DNA from 4 places in the Empedobacter falsenii genome. Region 3 is predicted to be linked to each of the others. Evidence: riboswitches for the same ligand, from Rfam matches in the RefSeq annotation. Region 3 holds a riboswitch; each other region holds the start of a gene.
What was found. A riboswitch is a leader RNA that binds a small molecule or an ion and turns the genes downstream of it on or off. The one in region 3 is predicted to bind cobalamin.

Region 1 (3,769 bases), 1.0 Mb from region 3:
CTATTAGAAAAATATTTCGCAATATTCGTTGCAAATAAATTACTCGGTTCGTGACCATAAAACCATGTTGGAATTGCTAAACTTTCTGCTCCATTTGGATAGATTTCTAAAACTTTTTTAGCATTCGTCATAAAATTCTTCGCCAAATATTCAGTTTTATCTTCATCAATAAAATCTAAATCAGCCAAAATATTAATCGCATTCATCAAATCTTCATCCGAATAATTTGCCATATAAGCTCCTAAATTAGCGGCTTCCATAATTCCAGGACCTCCACCAGAAACAACAAAATAACCTTTTTCAGTAGCTAATTTCGCCGCTTTTGCGGTTTCATTATAAAACTCCGAATTGCGCGCAGTAGAATGTCCACCCATAAAGCCAACCACTTTTTTCTTCGTCATTCCATTATCGTCATATTCCAAAATTCGACGCAAACCATCATCAATAGACAAATCGTGTAAACGTTGCGCCAAAGCTTCTGAAACAGACGGATTATATTTATGTTTTTTGAAATGTTTATAAATTTTAAGATCTATACTTTGGTCATTATCCGGATCATAACCTTCCATCAACTCTTGCCAAGTATACAATTTTCCACGATATGGATTATAGGGAACTGATTCAAATTTTGGATAAACGAATGCTCCTTTTTCTATTAAATAGATTGCTTCATGTTGTTTAAACTTACAACCCAAAAAAGATGTATTGCATAAATTATACTCTTCCCAATTAATTTCTTGACGCAAAAAATTAACATCTTGAACTACTTTATCGGTTAAATCTTTGGTTTGAGAAATTAATTCATTCCATTCTGATAGATTATGAACTAAATCTTTGATTGGTTTTATTTTCATTCTTATTTCTTACTTCATTAAAAATTCGGAAAAATGAATTTACACGAATTATTCCAAACCAACGAATTCGGCACAATAAATCTGCAAATTTTCATTTTTCTAATTTATATTTGCATCAAATTCGTGCTCAACTTAATGGGGAATCGTGTGCAAATCACGAACTGTCGCGCAACTGTAAATCAATATTTTTGACAAGTCAGAATGCCACTAAATTGAGTTAATAATTAACCAAAAACTTTCGCGAAAAAAGTAAAAATTATGTTCTATGAAATCATCAAACCACCACAAAAAAACATTATCAACTCAAAAATTAATTAAGAAAAGTAACGTGTAAATATATGATAATGGAAGTGGAAAAAACACCAAGAGAAGAGTTGATTGAACAACGTATCATCAATTCTGAAACTCGTATTTTCAAAGCTGTTTTTCCTGGAGATACAAACCACCACAACACAATGTTTGGAGGATCAGTAATGTATTTGATGGATGAAATTGCTTTTATGACAGCAACTCGTTTTTGTCGCAAACCTATTGTTACAGTAAGTAGTGACAAAATTGATTTTAAACATTCAATTCCTGCAGGAACTATCGTAGAAATGGTAGGAAAAGTAGTACGTGTAGGACGCTCAAGTTTGGATGTACAAATTGATGTTTTTATCGAAAGTATGTATCGTGACGGACGTGATAAAGCGATTTCTGGAACGTTTACATTAGTTGCAATTAACGAAAACAAACGACCAGTTCCTGTTATTGACTAACACGAGCTATAGAAAATTTTTAATCCTTTATCTTTTTGATAGAGGATTTTTTTATGATTTTCAATTAATAATTGATAATATTCTAAAGGTTTCTTAGTTTTACATTAAACACAAGAAAAATGGAATTACCTTTTGCCGAACCATTTCGCATAAAAATGGTCGAAGAAATTTATCAATCTACTCGAGAAGAACGCGAAAAGTGGATCGAAGAAAAAGATTACAACCTATTTAACCTAGAAAGCCACAAAGTATTTATTGATTTATTAACTGATTCGGGAACTGGAGCAATGTCAGACAAACAGTGGTCTGCAATGATGACTGGAGACGAAAGCTATGCTGGTTCTCAATCTTTCTTAAAACTGAAAGAAACCATCAATACCATTACTGGATTTGAGTTTCTTTTACCTACGCATCAAGGTCGTGCAGCGGAAAATGTATTGTTTTCAGCTCTTGTAAAAGAAGGTCATGTTGTTCCTGGGAACTCGCATTTTGATACAACAAAAGGTCATATTGAATTTAGAAAAGCTCACGCCATTGATTGTACTATTGATGAGGCTTTTGACAGCGAATTGATTCATCCTTTCAAAGGAAATATCGATTTGCAAAAGTTAGAAAATGTCTACAAAGAATACGGAAAAGAACAAATTCCATTTACATTAATCACTGTTACATGTAATTCTTCTGGCGGTCAACCTGTATCAATCGAAAATATTCGTCAAGTTCGTGAATTGTCTAATCAATATGGAATTCCAGTCTTTTTTGATGGCGCTCGTTTTGCTGAAAATGCTTATTTCATCAAAGAAAGAGAAGAAGAATTTAAAACGAAAACGATTAAAGAAATTGTTTTAGAAATGTTTTCTTATGGAGATGGAATGACGATGTCTGCGAAAAAAGATGGTTTGGTAAATATTGGTGGATTTATTGCACTGAATAATGAAGAGCTATATAAAATTTGTGGGAATTTCGGAATTATATACGAAGGATATTTAAGCTATGGCGGTTTAGCTGGACGCGATTTAGCTGCGTTAGCACAAGGTTTGCAAGAATCGACAGAATATTCTTATTTACAATCACGTATCAAACAAATTGAATATTTAGGGAATAAATTAATTGAATTTGGAATTCCAATTCAGCAACCAATCGGTGGACACGCCATCTTTGTTGATGCTGTAAAGTTTTTACCAAATGTAACGCGCGAAGAATTTCCTGCACAAACTTTGGGAATTGAATTGTACAAAGAAGCTGGAATTCGTGGTGTAGAAATCGGAACTATTTTGGCAGATCGTGATCCTGAAACGAGAGAAAATCGTTATCCAAAATTAGAATTACTGCGTTTGGCAATTCCAAGAAGAACTTATTTCCAAAGTCATATGGATTATATCGCGGTTGCGTTGAAAAATATTTTTGATCGACGAAATGAGATTAATTCAGGTTATGAAATTTCGTGGGAATCTGAAATTTTAAGACATTTCACCGTAAAATTGAAAAAGAAATAAATAAAAAATCCTTCAGAATTTCTGAAGGATTTTTTTGATATTACCATCTCCAATCGCCCGAAATACGAAGTGGAGTTTCTAAATTTCCTTTGATTAAGGCTTCCTTAATTTCTTGTTCGTTCCAACGTTTTGAAGGAATTTCTTTCAAATTACTCAAACGATACAACAAATAGGTTTCCAAAATCACATTATTTTTCAAACCAATTTCTTCTACATAATCAAATGTATCGCAATTTGCGTGGTAACAATTTAACGCTCCTTTTGTAAATTGACTATCCGAAAGCCCAATAATAGGCACACCTTGCAACATAAACGGTTGATGATCTGAATGTAAATCTACACTCGCAAATGTTTTCAATTTAAAATCTGGAATCACTTTTTGCACATCATACGCATAATCAGTTAAAATAGGCAAATTACTTTCCATTGTCGAATAATACGACTTTGGATTTGTTGTCATATCCATATTCGACATTGCTTTGATTTGATTGATAGAACCATCTTTCAGCGCTTGATTGACGTAATATTTAGAACCTATCAAACCAACTTCTTCGCCCATAAATAAAACAAATTCTATTGTTCGATCATTTTGAAGATTTAACTTTTTATACGTTCTTGCAATATCCATTACAGAAAAACTTCCAACACCGTTATCAATAGC
Region 2 (3,769 bases), 1.0 Mb from region 3:
GAATTGTTAAATCTGTCGGAACATCACCAACATTTATACTTTTTTTATCATTTGTTTTAAGGTCAATAATTGTAACTGTTTTACCTGTTCCCCAGCCACCTTTTTGTGCAACATAAAGTTTGTTATTGTCAAGAATCATTTTTTCTGGACCTTCATCTACTTTATATTTTTCTACAAATGTTAAATCGCTGATTTTGTATTTTGCAATAAAATCGTCTGTCGTAACATTAGGATCTCCCCAGTTTGAGATATACAAAAATTGATCATCAGAAACGATATAACGAGGGTTGCTCATATTATCTGATGATGGAATTGTACTAATTTTTTTGAAAGTTGTGTTGTCAACAACTTCTACTTTATTAGAAACATTAAGAACAATATAAGCCTTATTTCCTTTGAAATACATGCTTTGTCCTACAGAACCCAATTGCGCACCAGCGTTCGCAGTCTTGAAAATTTCTTGAATAGGATTTGTTGTACTTACATCTTTTGTTGGATCAAAATAAGTGATTTCTGCGTTAGCTGAATTGAAACCTCCTTCATTCAAAATAAAAACTCCTTTCGAATAGTTTCCATTTTCTGGATCATTGTTTGGTCCATCATCGTCATTTGAACAAGATTGTAAAAAGACTCCAGCCAAAGCTATAAGTGCGATTGATTTAAATTTAGTCATAGTTTTTTAAAATTTTATTTGTATTTGTATGTTATAATTTGTGCCTGGTTGCCAACGATTTTCTTGCGTTTGATATTCCTGGTTAAACACATTATTCACTCTCATAGAAACGCTATAAAGTCGTGAAATCGTATAATTTAAACCTAAATTCGTTAGCCAAAATCCGTCAAGTGTTCTTTCTTCTTCCGAATCGGTAAAAACTTTACTTGTATAAATATTTTGTACAAAAGCAGATAAACGTTTGTAAGTGTATTGTGCGCTCGCCGTCCATTTATGATTTGGCGAATACATCAATTCCTTATTTTTAAATTTATCTTTTGTTTTGGTGTATGCATAAGTTGTATTGAAACTAAACGTATTCCATTTGTAATTCCCAATCATTTCAAAACCATAGGTTTCTGCTTTGTTGATGTTCATAGGAACCCAATAAGAACTGTTTTGCGAGCTCGGAATCCATTGAATCATATCACTCAACTTATTATAAAAAATATTGGTTTGAATGTTTAAATTTTTGCTGATAAAATCATTTCCTAATTCAAATTGATAAGCTGATTCTGATTTCAAATCTGGGTTTCCACCAGTTTTCCAAAACAAATCATTGTACGTTGGATTTCTGAAATTTTTCGAAACATTTCCTCTTAATTGATACGAATATATTGGACGATAATTAAAACCTAATGAATAAATAAATGGATTTTGGTATGTATCAGAAAAATCTTGGCGAATACTCGCTTCGTATTCCAAAACATCTGATAATTTATGCTTCGCGATTAAGGCAAAATTGATAGAATTTTGATCACTTTTGGTCAAATTATTTCCACTTCCTTGATTATAATTAGCTTCCGATAAAAGTGAAAGTTCAAAATTATTCGTGATTTGATGATTCAGATAATATTTTAAAATATAATTATCAACCTGTAAATCGTCCGAATAAGATTTGTGAATATTGTTGAAATAATTGCTTTCTTCTCGGATATAAGCTAATTTTAACTGCGATTGCCACTTTTCATTTGGATTGAAATTCCATTCTGTCATCAAACGGTAATCCTGATTTTCGTATCCAGAAGGCGTTGAACCAATGTCAACCAAAGGAAATTCACGCTTTCCAAAATTGAACATCGAATAAAGTTTCAATTCATTTTTAGGATCGATTTTATAACCAAAATTTCCATTAATTGTATTGAAATAATATTTTCCATTCAAATTCTTCTTCATGTGATTCGGAATTTTATAATCATTATCAGATTGATTTCGTTCGTAATCGATTGAAGGACTAAATTTTTCTGTACTATATTTCAACTGATATTTTCCCGACCATGTATCGTAACTTCCGTATCCTAAATTTATTTTTTGCTGTAAACCTTTGTCATACTCAAATTTATTCAACAAATGAATTGTACCGCCGATAGAACCTGTTCCATACGCAATACTTCCGCCTCCTGGTTTCACTAAAATTCCGTCAAACGAATTACTTGCAAATAAATTAAAATCCGTTTGTCCTGTTGTTTGCGAATTGACATTAATTCCGTTCCAAATTACGGCTGTGTGCGAAGCTAAAGTTCCTCGAAACGAAGGTGAAGAAACCATTCCTCGTCCATTTTCTTTAAAATAAATTGGCGTTTGCTCTTGTAAAACTTGCGTCAGTTGATTAGGATTTTGCTCTAAAATACTATCATTAAGTTTGATAATACTTTGAGATTTGTAATGATTTTTAAGAAAAGCATCGTTCAAAATCAAAGGTTTCAAATTGATGGTATCCGTCTGTGCAAAAGCAATTCCAGCGATAAGATTAAAACAAAGAAAAAGTTTTTTCATATTAAAATCTGTTTTTCCTCCGAAAACATTTTCTATTAATTTGTTAGCAATGGCAGGTTTCCTGACTTATTCTTTTTACAAAAAGTATGTTAGAATTTACAGTTGCGGGGACAGTTTTGGAATTGAACCAAATTCCCTTTTAACTCACTCGTTGAGCACCATTTTATGCAAATGTAAAGAAAAGCAATTGATTTTATAAAAAGTAGATTGTTAAATCGTTAACCTTAAATTAAGATCAGATTTATTTTATTTGTACAATATTCAAAATCATTATATCTAGTGATTTTTAAGAAAGATGGACAAATTAAATTTGTAACCAACAAAAACAATTATTTAGTTAAACTTTAAAAATTATGGAAAACAATCAACCGTACAAATCAGAGAAAAAACTTATTGCCGGAATTTTAGCGATAGTATTAGGAACTTTAGGAGTTCACAAATTTTATTTAGGCTACACTAAAGAAGGTGTTATTCAATTAATTATTGGTCTTGTGACATGTGGAGCAGGAGGACTTATTGGATTAATCGAAGGAATTATGTATTTAACAAAATCTGATGAAGAGTTTGATGAAACTTATGTAAAAGGTCACAAAGGCTGGTTCTAAAATAGAGATTACATTCTTTTTTAAATATTTTTCGATCCCAAAATAATCTAAAGTTATTTTGGGATTTTTTTATTGAATGAATTCGTTTTAAATAATTCGCAAGTTTTTTATTACATTTGCTTTAGGAAAAAATATAATAAAGAACGAAATCGCATAAAATGGCTATAAAAACATTTAGAGAAGTAATCGCAGAGGCAATGAGTGAAGAAATGCGTCGCGATGAATCTATATTTTTAATTGGAGAAGAAGTAGCAGAATACAACGGAGCGTACAAAGCTTCGAAAGGAATGTTAGACGAATTTGGAGCAGAACGTGTAATTGATGCGCCAATCGCAGAGGCTGGTTTTTCTGGAATCGCAATTGGATCTACAATGACGGGATGTCGCCCAATCGTAGAATACATGACATTCAACTTCTCATTAGTGTCTATTGACCAAATTATCAATAACGCTGCAAAAATTTATCAAATGTCAGGAGGACAATTCAACTGTCCAATTGTATTTAGAGGACCTACTGCTTCTGCAGGACAATTAGGTGCAACACACTCACAAGCTTTTGAGAATTGGTATGCAAATGTACCAGGTCTTAAAGTAATTGTTCCTTCAAATCCTTATGATGCAAAAGGTTTATTAAAATCTGCAATTCGTGATAACGATCCAGTAATTTTCATGGAATC
Region 3 (3,769 bases):
TGTTGACGCGGAACAATATCTACCTCGATTCCACAATTTGCTTTAATCACTTGATAGTTTTCATCAAAAACAGAAACTAACGCAATTGGCGCATTACAAATCAAACTCGCAGCATTTGCAAAAACTTCTAATTCTTCGTCTTTATCATGCGCTTGTAAATTATAATCGTAAACCGCTTGCAATCTTTGCTTTTCGTTCGTTGGGATGGGATAATTTTCCATTTAAATAATAGCTATTTTAAAGGAAAGTAGAGGTGGTTAAAGATATTACATAAATCCAAATATTCGAAATCAATTATTTCTAAAAATCAAACCAACCTTTTTATTCATAAAATCATCTCTATTATAAATCTAAACTTTAAAAAATATGAAAATCACAATCTCAACCCCATGCAAAGAAAAATTACGAGATGATAATTTTTGCGCAAAATGTCAACATAAAATTACTGACTTTTCTAACTTGACAAATGACGAAATTTCGAATGAATTTCAGAAAAAAAATGTTCATTGTGGTATTTTTCATCCAAGCCAATTAGGTCAAAATCTTTTCAAGAAAACGATTTCTAATGTTATGATTTTTTCTGCTTTAGGATTAATGAGTACTTCATCAAAAGCTCAAAAACATAATATAGCTTGTCATGATAATCCATTCCCAATCAATAATTCTATAGAAAATGAATCGATTGAATTTAAAATAATTGTTGCAAAAAGTTCTAATTCTAGAATTCAAGAGTTTTCTACTTTCCGATTATTGATTAATGGTGAATTGATAGAACAAACTTTAAAAGTTGGTGAAGAATACACTATAAAATGCGATATCCAAAAAGGTTTACCAATTGATATTCGATTAGCTTCAAACGAAAATATATCGGACATTACAAAAAGTTATACGAAACAAAATTTACCTAAAAAACTGAAATTTAACACAAGTGATTTTGAGTTAAAAGGAAAAATTACAGGTGAAATTGTAACTACTCCGACAATACAAGGAATAATTGCTATTAAAAAATAGTTTTTTTGCTTTTATGATTATTTTCTTACCTTGCTAACACAAAAGGGAATCGAGTGCAAATCTCGAGCTGTCGCGCAACTGTAAGTAGAGAAAAACTATAAGCCAGACCACTTTTTAGATGATGCTTTCGCGATTGAAGCTCAATCAAAACTACATGTATTTTATTATTTGTTGAATTGATTGCACTTGATTTCGAAAGCATTTTTTTATTAAAATTTAGTTTAGTATAAAATGCAAAAAGAAGAAATTCAACACATTATTGATCTTAAAACAAAACCGCTTGGAGCTTTAGGTTTATTAGAAAAAATCGCACTTAAAATTAGTTTGGTTCAACAAAAAAAACAGTTAGAATTAATACAACCTCATCTAATTGTTTTCGCAAGCGATCACGGAATTGCACAATCTGGTGTTAGTGCGTATCCTGCGGAAGTTACGCCTCAAATGGTTTTTAATTTTCTAAATAATGGAGCGGCGATTAATGTTTTTTGCAATCAAAATAAGATTGATTTAACCATTGTTGACGCTGGTGTGAATTATGATTTCGAAGATTATTCGGTTTTGAAAAATTGTAAAGTGACCAAATCAACCAAAAATTTCTTGTACGAACCTGCCATGACCTTAGATCAATTGGAACAATGTTTTGATTACTCGAAGACAATTGTGGACGAAATCGCTCAAAACGGAACAAATATTATTGGTTTTGGCGAAATGGGAATTGGGAACACTTCTTCTGCATCGATGCTTGTACATTATTTAACCGATTTACCTCTCGCACAATGTGTAGGACGCGGAACAGGTTTGAATGATGAGCAATTACAGAATAAAATCAATATTCTAAATGAAGCGAAGAATACACATGAGAAAATTAATGATCCAAAACAAATTTTAGCCACTTTTGGAGGTTTTGAAGTTGCTCAAATGACAGCTGCAATGTTATCTGCTTACGAACATAATATGTTGTTGATGATTGATGGCTATATTGCTTCGGCTGCGTTTTTGGTTGCGTCTAAATTGAAACCAGAAATTCTAAATAATGCTATTTTTTGTCATCAAAGTGATGAATCTGGGCATCAATATTTGTTGAATTATTTCAACGAAGAACCAATTCTGAAAATCAATTTACGTGTTGGCGAAGGAACAGGTTGCGCATTGGCTTATCCAATTATCAAAAGTGCAGTGAATTTCTACAATGATATGGCGAGTTTCGAATCAGCAGGCGTGAGTAACAAAGAAACTCAAGTAGAATGCTAAAAAAAGAAATCACTTATTTTTTAACAGCGTTGATGTTTTTTACACGAATTCCAATTCCGTTCAAAATTCCATACAGCAACGAAATTATGAATCAATCACAGAAATATTATGCGGCAATTGGTTTATTGGTTGGTATTTTTAATGCATTAATTTATACGATTTGTCAGTTTATTTTACCAGTTGATATCGCCATTATTATCACAATGATTGCAAGCGTTTTACTGACTGGCGCCTTTCATGAAGACGGTTTTACAGATGTTTGTGATAGTTTCGGAGGTGGTTATGGTAAAGAAAAAATCTTGATGATTATGAAAGATAGCCGAATTGGAGCTTATGGTGTAATAGGCGTTATCTTATTATTATTATTAAAATTCACATCACTTCAACACATTGCCGAAAATAACTTTTGGTTGATGATTTTCAGCTTGATCGCAGCACATTCGGTTAGTCGCTTTTTTTCTGGAATGATGATTTACACCCACGAATATGTAACAGATATTGACAAAAGTAAATCGAAACCGATGGCAAATAAAGCACTTCCGATAAAAAATCTTGTCATTAGTTTTCTTTTCTGTCTTGTGCCTTTTATTGTTTTTGGCGAATGGAAATTCTTGTTGATTTTACCACTTTGTTACACAGGAAAAGTTTATTTAGGCTGGTATTTCAAAAAATATATTGGCGGATATACGGGCGATTGCTTGGGAACTGTGCAACAAGTTACCGAAGTTTTGTTTTATCTTGGTATTTTAATTCTATGCAAGTTTCTGTAATTCGACATACAAAAGTTAATGTTCCTTCATCAGTTTGTTACGGGCAAACTGATGTGGAATTAACTGACTCTTTTCATCAAGAAGTGGTACAAATTCATACTAAACTTGAAAACGATTTTGAGGTAATTTTTTCAAGTCCGTTAAGTCGTTGTCAACGATTGGCAGAAACTTTCTCGAATGAAATTATTTTTGATGATCGATTAAAAGAATTCAATTTTGGAGATTGGGAAATGAAATCATGGAACGAAATTCCTTCGGAAGAGATAGAACCTTGGTACGACGATTTTGTCAAAACTAAAACGCCAAATGGCGAATCGATGCAAGAAATGTCTGCCCGTTTTTTTGATTTTATGGACGAATTACGAAATGCTCAATACGAAAAAGTATTAATTGTTGCGCATGGTGGAATCATTCGTTTGATGTGGTGTTATTTGTTGCAAATTCCAATCAAAAATGCATTCAAAATTCCTGTAAATTATGGCGAAATATTTCAGTTTAATTTAGGAAAAACGAATGAAGAAGATTTTATTTTGAGAAAAGAATAGATTACAAACATTTTATCTTTTCTAACGACTTCCATTCATGCTCGATATTTGTCATAAGAATTGCATTATCAAACTGAACAGAACCTTTTGGGAAAATCGTTTCATCTTCAAAAAAGCTTGATTTTACATGTGAAACTTCCAAAGGTTCTACTTCCCAATTATAGGTTTCGAGTTTTAAACCTTCAAAATTAT
Region 4 (3,769 bases), 670 kb from region 3:
TTTCCAGATAATGCGGCACCAATTATCAATGATTTAGAGACAACTTATCAAATTAACACAGCAACAACAATTGATTTGAAAGATAAAGTTTCGGATGTTGATAATTTATCAGCAGCGATTGTAAAAGATTTAGAAATCATCGAGAATAATGAAGTAGCTGAAATTTCGATTAATGATAAGGAAGAATTAGTGATTAATCCATTAAAAAATGGAACAGCTAAAATCAAACTTTCTTTTAATTCGAATGGAAAAGTTGTTTCACAAAACATCACAATTTCATCAGCCGTTTTAGGTACAAATGATTTAGCTAAATCTGCTGTAAATGTTTATCCAAATCCTGTTAATAATGTATTGTTTATTGAAACAAATGAAGCTTCAAAAGCCGAAATTTTCGCTATTACAGGAACTAAAATGACAGAGAAAACACTTCAAAAAGGGAAAAATCAATTAGATGTTTCCTCTTTACCAAAAGGTGTTTACATCATAAAAGTTAACAATTCTACTTTCAAGGTAATCAAAAAGTAGTGTGTTATTTATTTGTGGAAAAAAGGTTGAGCATTGCTCAACCTTTTGTTTTTTTTAAATATTGATTCCGTACGTATTTTTTATTTCAGCCATCACAAAAGAGCTGTGTGTACTTCCGATGCTTTCTAAAGCACCCAATTTATTGAAAACAAAATCTTGATATTGTTTCATATCCAAAACTTGCACTTTTAAGATAAAATCATATTCGCCCGAAATATTATAACATTCCACCACTTCATCAATCAACAAAATATCTTCCACAAGTTTATTCCCAATTGTGCGATCATGTTGTTTTAGCTTGATGCTGCAAAAAACCATAAAGCCTTTGTTTAGTTTTTCGGCATCCAAAACGGCTCTATAATTTTTGATATAACCTTGTTGTTCCAACCTTTTTATACGTTCAAAAACGGGCGAAGGAGATAAATTAACTAAAGCTGCAATGGCTTTTACTGTCAATTTTGAGTCTTTTTGTAGAATTCTTAATAATTCTAAATCGGTTTGATCTAATGTTTCCATCCAAATAATATTCTTTTCAATACGATATTTTATCGTTGTTAAAGTATTTTGTTTTGTAAAATTAATCATATTAAGTGGTATAATCTTATTTTTTCAAGTTTTACAATCGTTTATTTTGTCTTGTTACATTTGTAAAGAAATAAACAATAAATTATTGGGGAATCGTGTGAGAATCACGAGCTGTCGCGCAACTGTGAGTAATGGAAATTACAAGTCAGATTACCAATAGAAACAAAAGATGATACTTTCGCGATTTGAAGTCTGTCTGTCAAAATAGGTTTACTATTTATCAACTCGCGTTTGTGTTTTTTGAACATTAAAAAAACAATCAAAATGCAAACACAAATTTTAGGTTATCCAAGAATTGGCGCTAACCGTGAACTAAAAAAAGCCTGCGAAAATTATTGGGCAGGTAAAATTGAACTACAAGCTTTATTGCAAACAAGCCGTACAATTACCAAACAAAATTGGGCGCTGCAACAAGCTGCTGGTATAGATTTAATTCCGTGTAACGACTTTTCTTTTTATGATCAAGTTTTAGATTTTACGTTATCAGTTGGTGCAATTCCAGCGCGTTTCAATACGGTTGCGCTAAATAAAAAGAACACCGAATTAGACTTGTATTTTGCGATGGCAAGAGGCTTTCAAAAAGATAATTTAGATATTACAGCGATGGAAATGACAAAATGGTTTGATACCAATTACCATTATATCGTTCCAGAATTTGTAAAAAATCAAGAATTTAAATATTTCTCAAATTCTATCGTAAACGAATTTATCGCTGCAAAAAAAGAAGGTTTTAATCCAAAAACAGTTTTAATTGGACCAATTACTTATTTATTATTAGGAAAAGAAAAAGAAGAAGGATTTGATCGAATTGATTTAATTCAGAATTTATTGCCAGTTTACTTTGAAATTATTCAAGATTTAATCAATCATGGAGCAAATACAATTCAGTTCGACGAACCTTTTTTAGCTTTAGATTTAGATGAAAAATCGAAAACGGCTTATCGAGAAGTTTACAAAAAAATAAGAAAAGAATTTCCTCAACTTACAATTCAGGTCGCAACTTATTTTGATGGATTGAAAGATAATACAGCTTTAGCAATCAATTTACCAATTGATATTTTGCATCTTGATTTGGTTCGAGACGAAAATCAACTTGATGAAATATTGAATCAATTTCCTTCTCAATTAAAACTTTCTTTAGGTTTAGTTGATGGTCGAAATATTTGGAAAAATGATTTTCAAAAATCACTTTCAACCATAGAAAAAGTTGTGAACAAAATTGGAGAAAAACGTGTTATTATTTCAACCTCTTGTTCATTATTACATTCGCCTTGTGATTTAGATTTAGAAACAAATGAAAAAAATCTTCCAACAACAATCAAAGATTGGTTTGCATTTGCGAAGCAAAAATTGGAAGAAGTTGCTTTCTTAAAAAATTATTTTTCAAACCCGAATGACGAAAAATTGATTCAACAATATGAAGCGAATCAATTCTCTATCAATAATAGAAAAAATTCTCAATTAATTCATCAAACTCAAGTTAAAGAACGAGTAAATGCTATAAAAGATGAAGATTATAATCGTGCAAATAGTTTTGAACAGCGAAAAATTGTGCAACAAAATGTGCTGAATCTTCCACCTTTTCCTACGACGACAATTGGCTCTTTTCCACAAACACAAGAGGTGAGAAGTTGGCGTGCGAAGTATAAAAAAGGAGAATTATCTGCCGAAGAATATGATGTTTTATTGAAACAAGAAACCAAGCGTACAATAGAATGGCAAGAGGAAATTGGCATTGATGTTTTGGTGCATGGTGAATATGAACGCAATGATATGGTGGAATATTTTGGTGAAAAAATAGCAGGATTTGTCTTCTCTAAAAATGGTTGGGTTCAGAGTTATGGAACGCGTTGTGTAAAACCGCCGATTATTTTTGGTGATGTTTATCGCCCTGTTCCAATGACGGTTTATTGGTCGAAATATGCACAATCTATCACAGAACAAAAAGTAAAAGGAATGTTGACAGGACCGGTTACGATTTTGCAATGGTCTTTTGTTCGAGATGATCAACCAAGATCTACGACGTGTAAACAAATTGCATTGGCGATTCGTGATGAAGTTTCGGATTTAGAAAAAGCTGGAATTAAAATTATTCAGATTGATGAACCTGCAATTCGAGAAGGTTTACCATTGAGAAAAGATGAATGGCAAAATTATTTGAAATGGGCGGTTGATTCGTTCAAATTAGCTTCAAGTAATGTTGATGATTCTACTCAAATTCATACGCATATGTGTTATTCAGAATTCAACGATATTATTCAAAATATTGCTGATTTAGATGCGGATGTTATTACAATTGAATGTTCACGTAGTCAAATGGAATTGTTAAATGCTTTTTCAGATTTTAATTATCCAAATGATATCGGACCTGGAGTTTATGATATTCACTCGCCTCGCGTTCCGTCGAAAGAAGAAATGGTTGATTTGATAGAGAAAGCGGCAAAAGTTATTCCGGCAGATCAATTATGGGTGAATCCTGATTGTGGACTAAAAACGCGTCATTGGGAAGAAACCGAAAAAGCATTAATCGAAATGGTTGCGGCGACAAAAGAATTAAGAAAAATATATACGCCAAAAGCGATTTAAGCTTAACATCCTACTTTAATGACTTAATAAGTAGTGTTGTGTTATTTATTTGTGAAGAAAGGTTGAGCATTGC

Region 1: it holds a riboswitch for cobalamin, as region 3 does, so the genes downstream of both, FH779_RS00975 (acyl-CoA thioesterase) here and cobT (nicotinate-nucleotide--dimethylbenzimidazole phosphoribosyltransferase) in region 3, are expected to answer to the same signal.
Region 2: it holds a riboswitch for cobalamin, as region 3 does, so the genes downstream of both, FH779_RS00935 (TonB-dependent receptor plug domain-containing protein) here and cobT (nicotinate-nucleotide--dimethylbenzimidazole phosphoribosyltransferase) in region 3, are expected to answer to the same signal.
Region 4: it holds a riboswitch for cobalamin, as region 3 does, so the genes downstream of both, metE (5-methyltetrahydropteroyltriglutamate--homocysteine S-methyltransferase) here and cobT (nicotinate-nucleotide--dimethylbenzimidazole phosphoribosyltransferase) in region 3, are expected to answer to the same signal.

The regions. Positions count from the first base shown of each region.
Region 1 is NZ_CP040908.1:200,714-204,482, reverse strand. It holds gene FH779_RS00980 (LOG family protein) at 1-854, opposite strand, end outside; adenosylcobalamin-variant (AdoCbl-variant) riboswitch at 983-1,069, shown strand; gene FH779_RS00975 (acyl-CoA thioesterase) at 1,199-1,612, shown strand; gene FH779_RS00970 (tryptophanase) at 1,732-3,108, shown strand; gene FH779_RS00965 (M28 family peptidase) at 3,149-3,769, opposite strand, start outside.
Region 2 is NZ_CP040908.1:190,821-194,589, forward strand. It holds gene FH779_RS00930 (DUF5074 domain-containing protein) at 1-673, opposite strand, end outside; gene FH779_RS00935 (TonB-dependent receptor plug domain-containing protein) at 680-2,488, opposite strand; cobalamin riboswitch at 2,523-2,666, opposite strand; gene FH779_RS00940 (TM2 domain-containing protein) at 2,842-3,093, shown strand; gene FH779_RS00945 (pyruvate dehydrogenase complex E1 component subunit beta) at 3,252-3,769, shown strand, end outside.
Region 3 is NZ_CP040908.1:2,917,276-2,921,044, forward strand. It holds gene FH779_RS13670 (PAS domain S-box protein) at 1-221, opposite strand, end outside; gene FH779_RS13675 (hypothetical protein) at 367-1,011, shown strand; cobalamin riboswitch at 1,022-1,142, shown strand; gene cobT (nicotinate-nucleotide--dimethylbenzimidazole phosphoribosyltransferase) at 1,243-2,262, shown strand; gene FH779_RS13685 (adenosylcobinamide-GDP ribazoletransferase) at 2,256-3,032, shown strand; gene cobC (alpha-ribazole phosphatase) at 3,017-3,577, shown strand; gene FH779_RS13695 (DUF2071 domain-containing protein) at 3,579-3,769, opposite strand, start outside.
Region 4 is NZ_CP040908.1:3,583,487-3,587,255, reverse strand. It holds gene FH779_RS16715 (DUF5074 domain-containing protein) at 1-525, shown strand, start outside; gene FH779_RS16710 (Lrp/AsnC family transcriptional regulator) at 580-1,041, opposite strand; cobalamin riboswitch at 1,151-1,286, shown strand; gene metE (5-methyltetrahydropteroyltriglutamate--homocysteine S-methyltransferase) at 1,375-3,696, shown strand.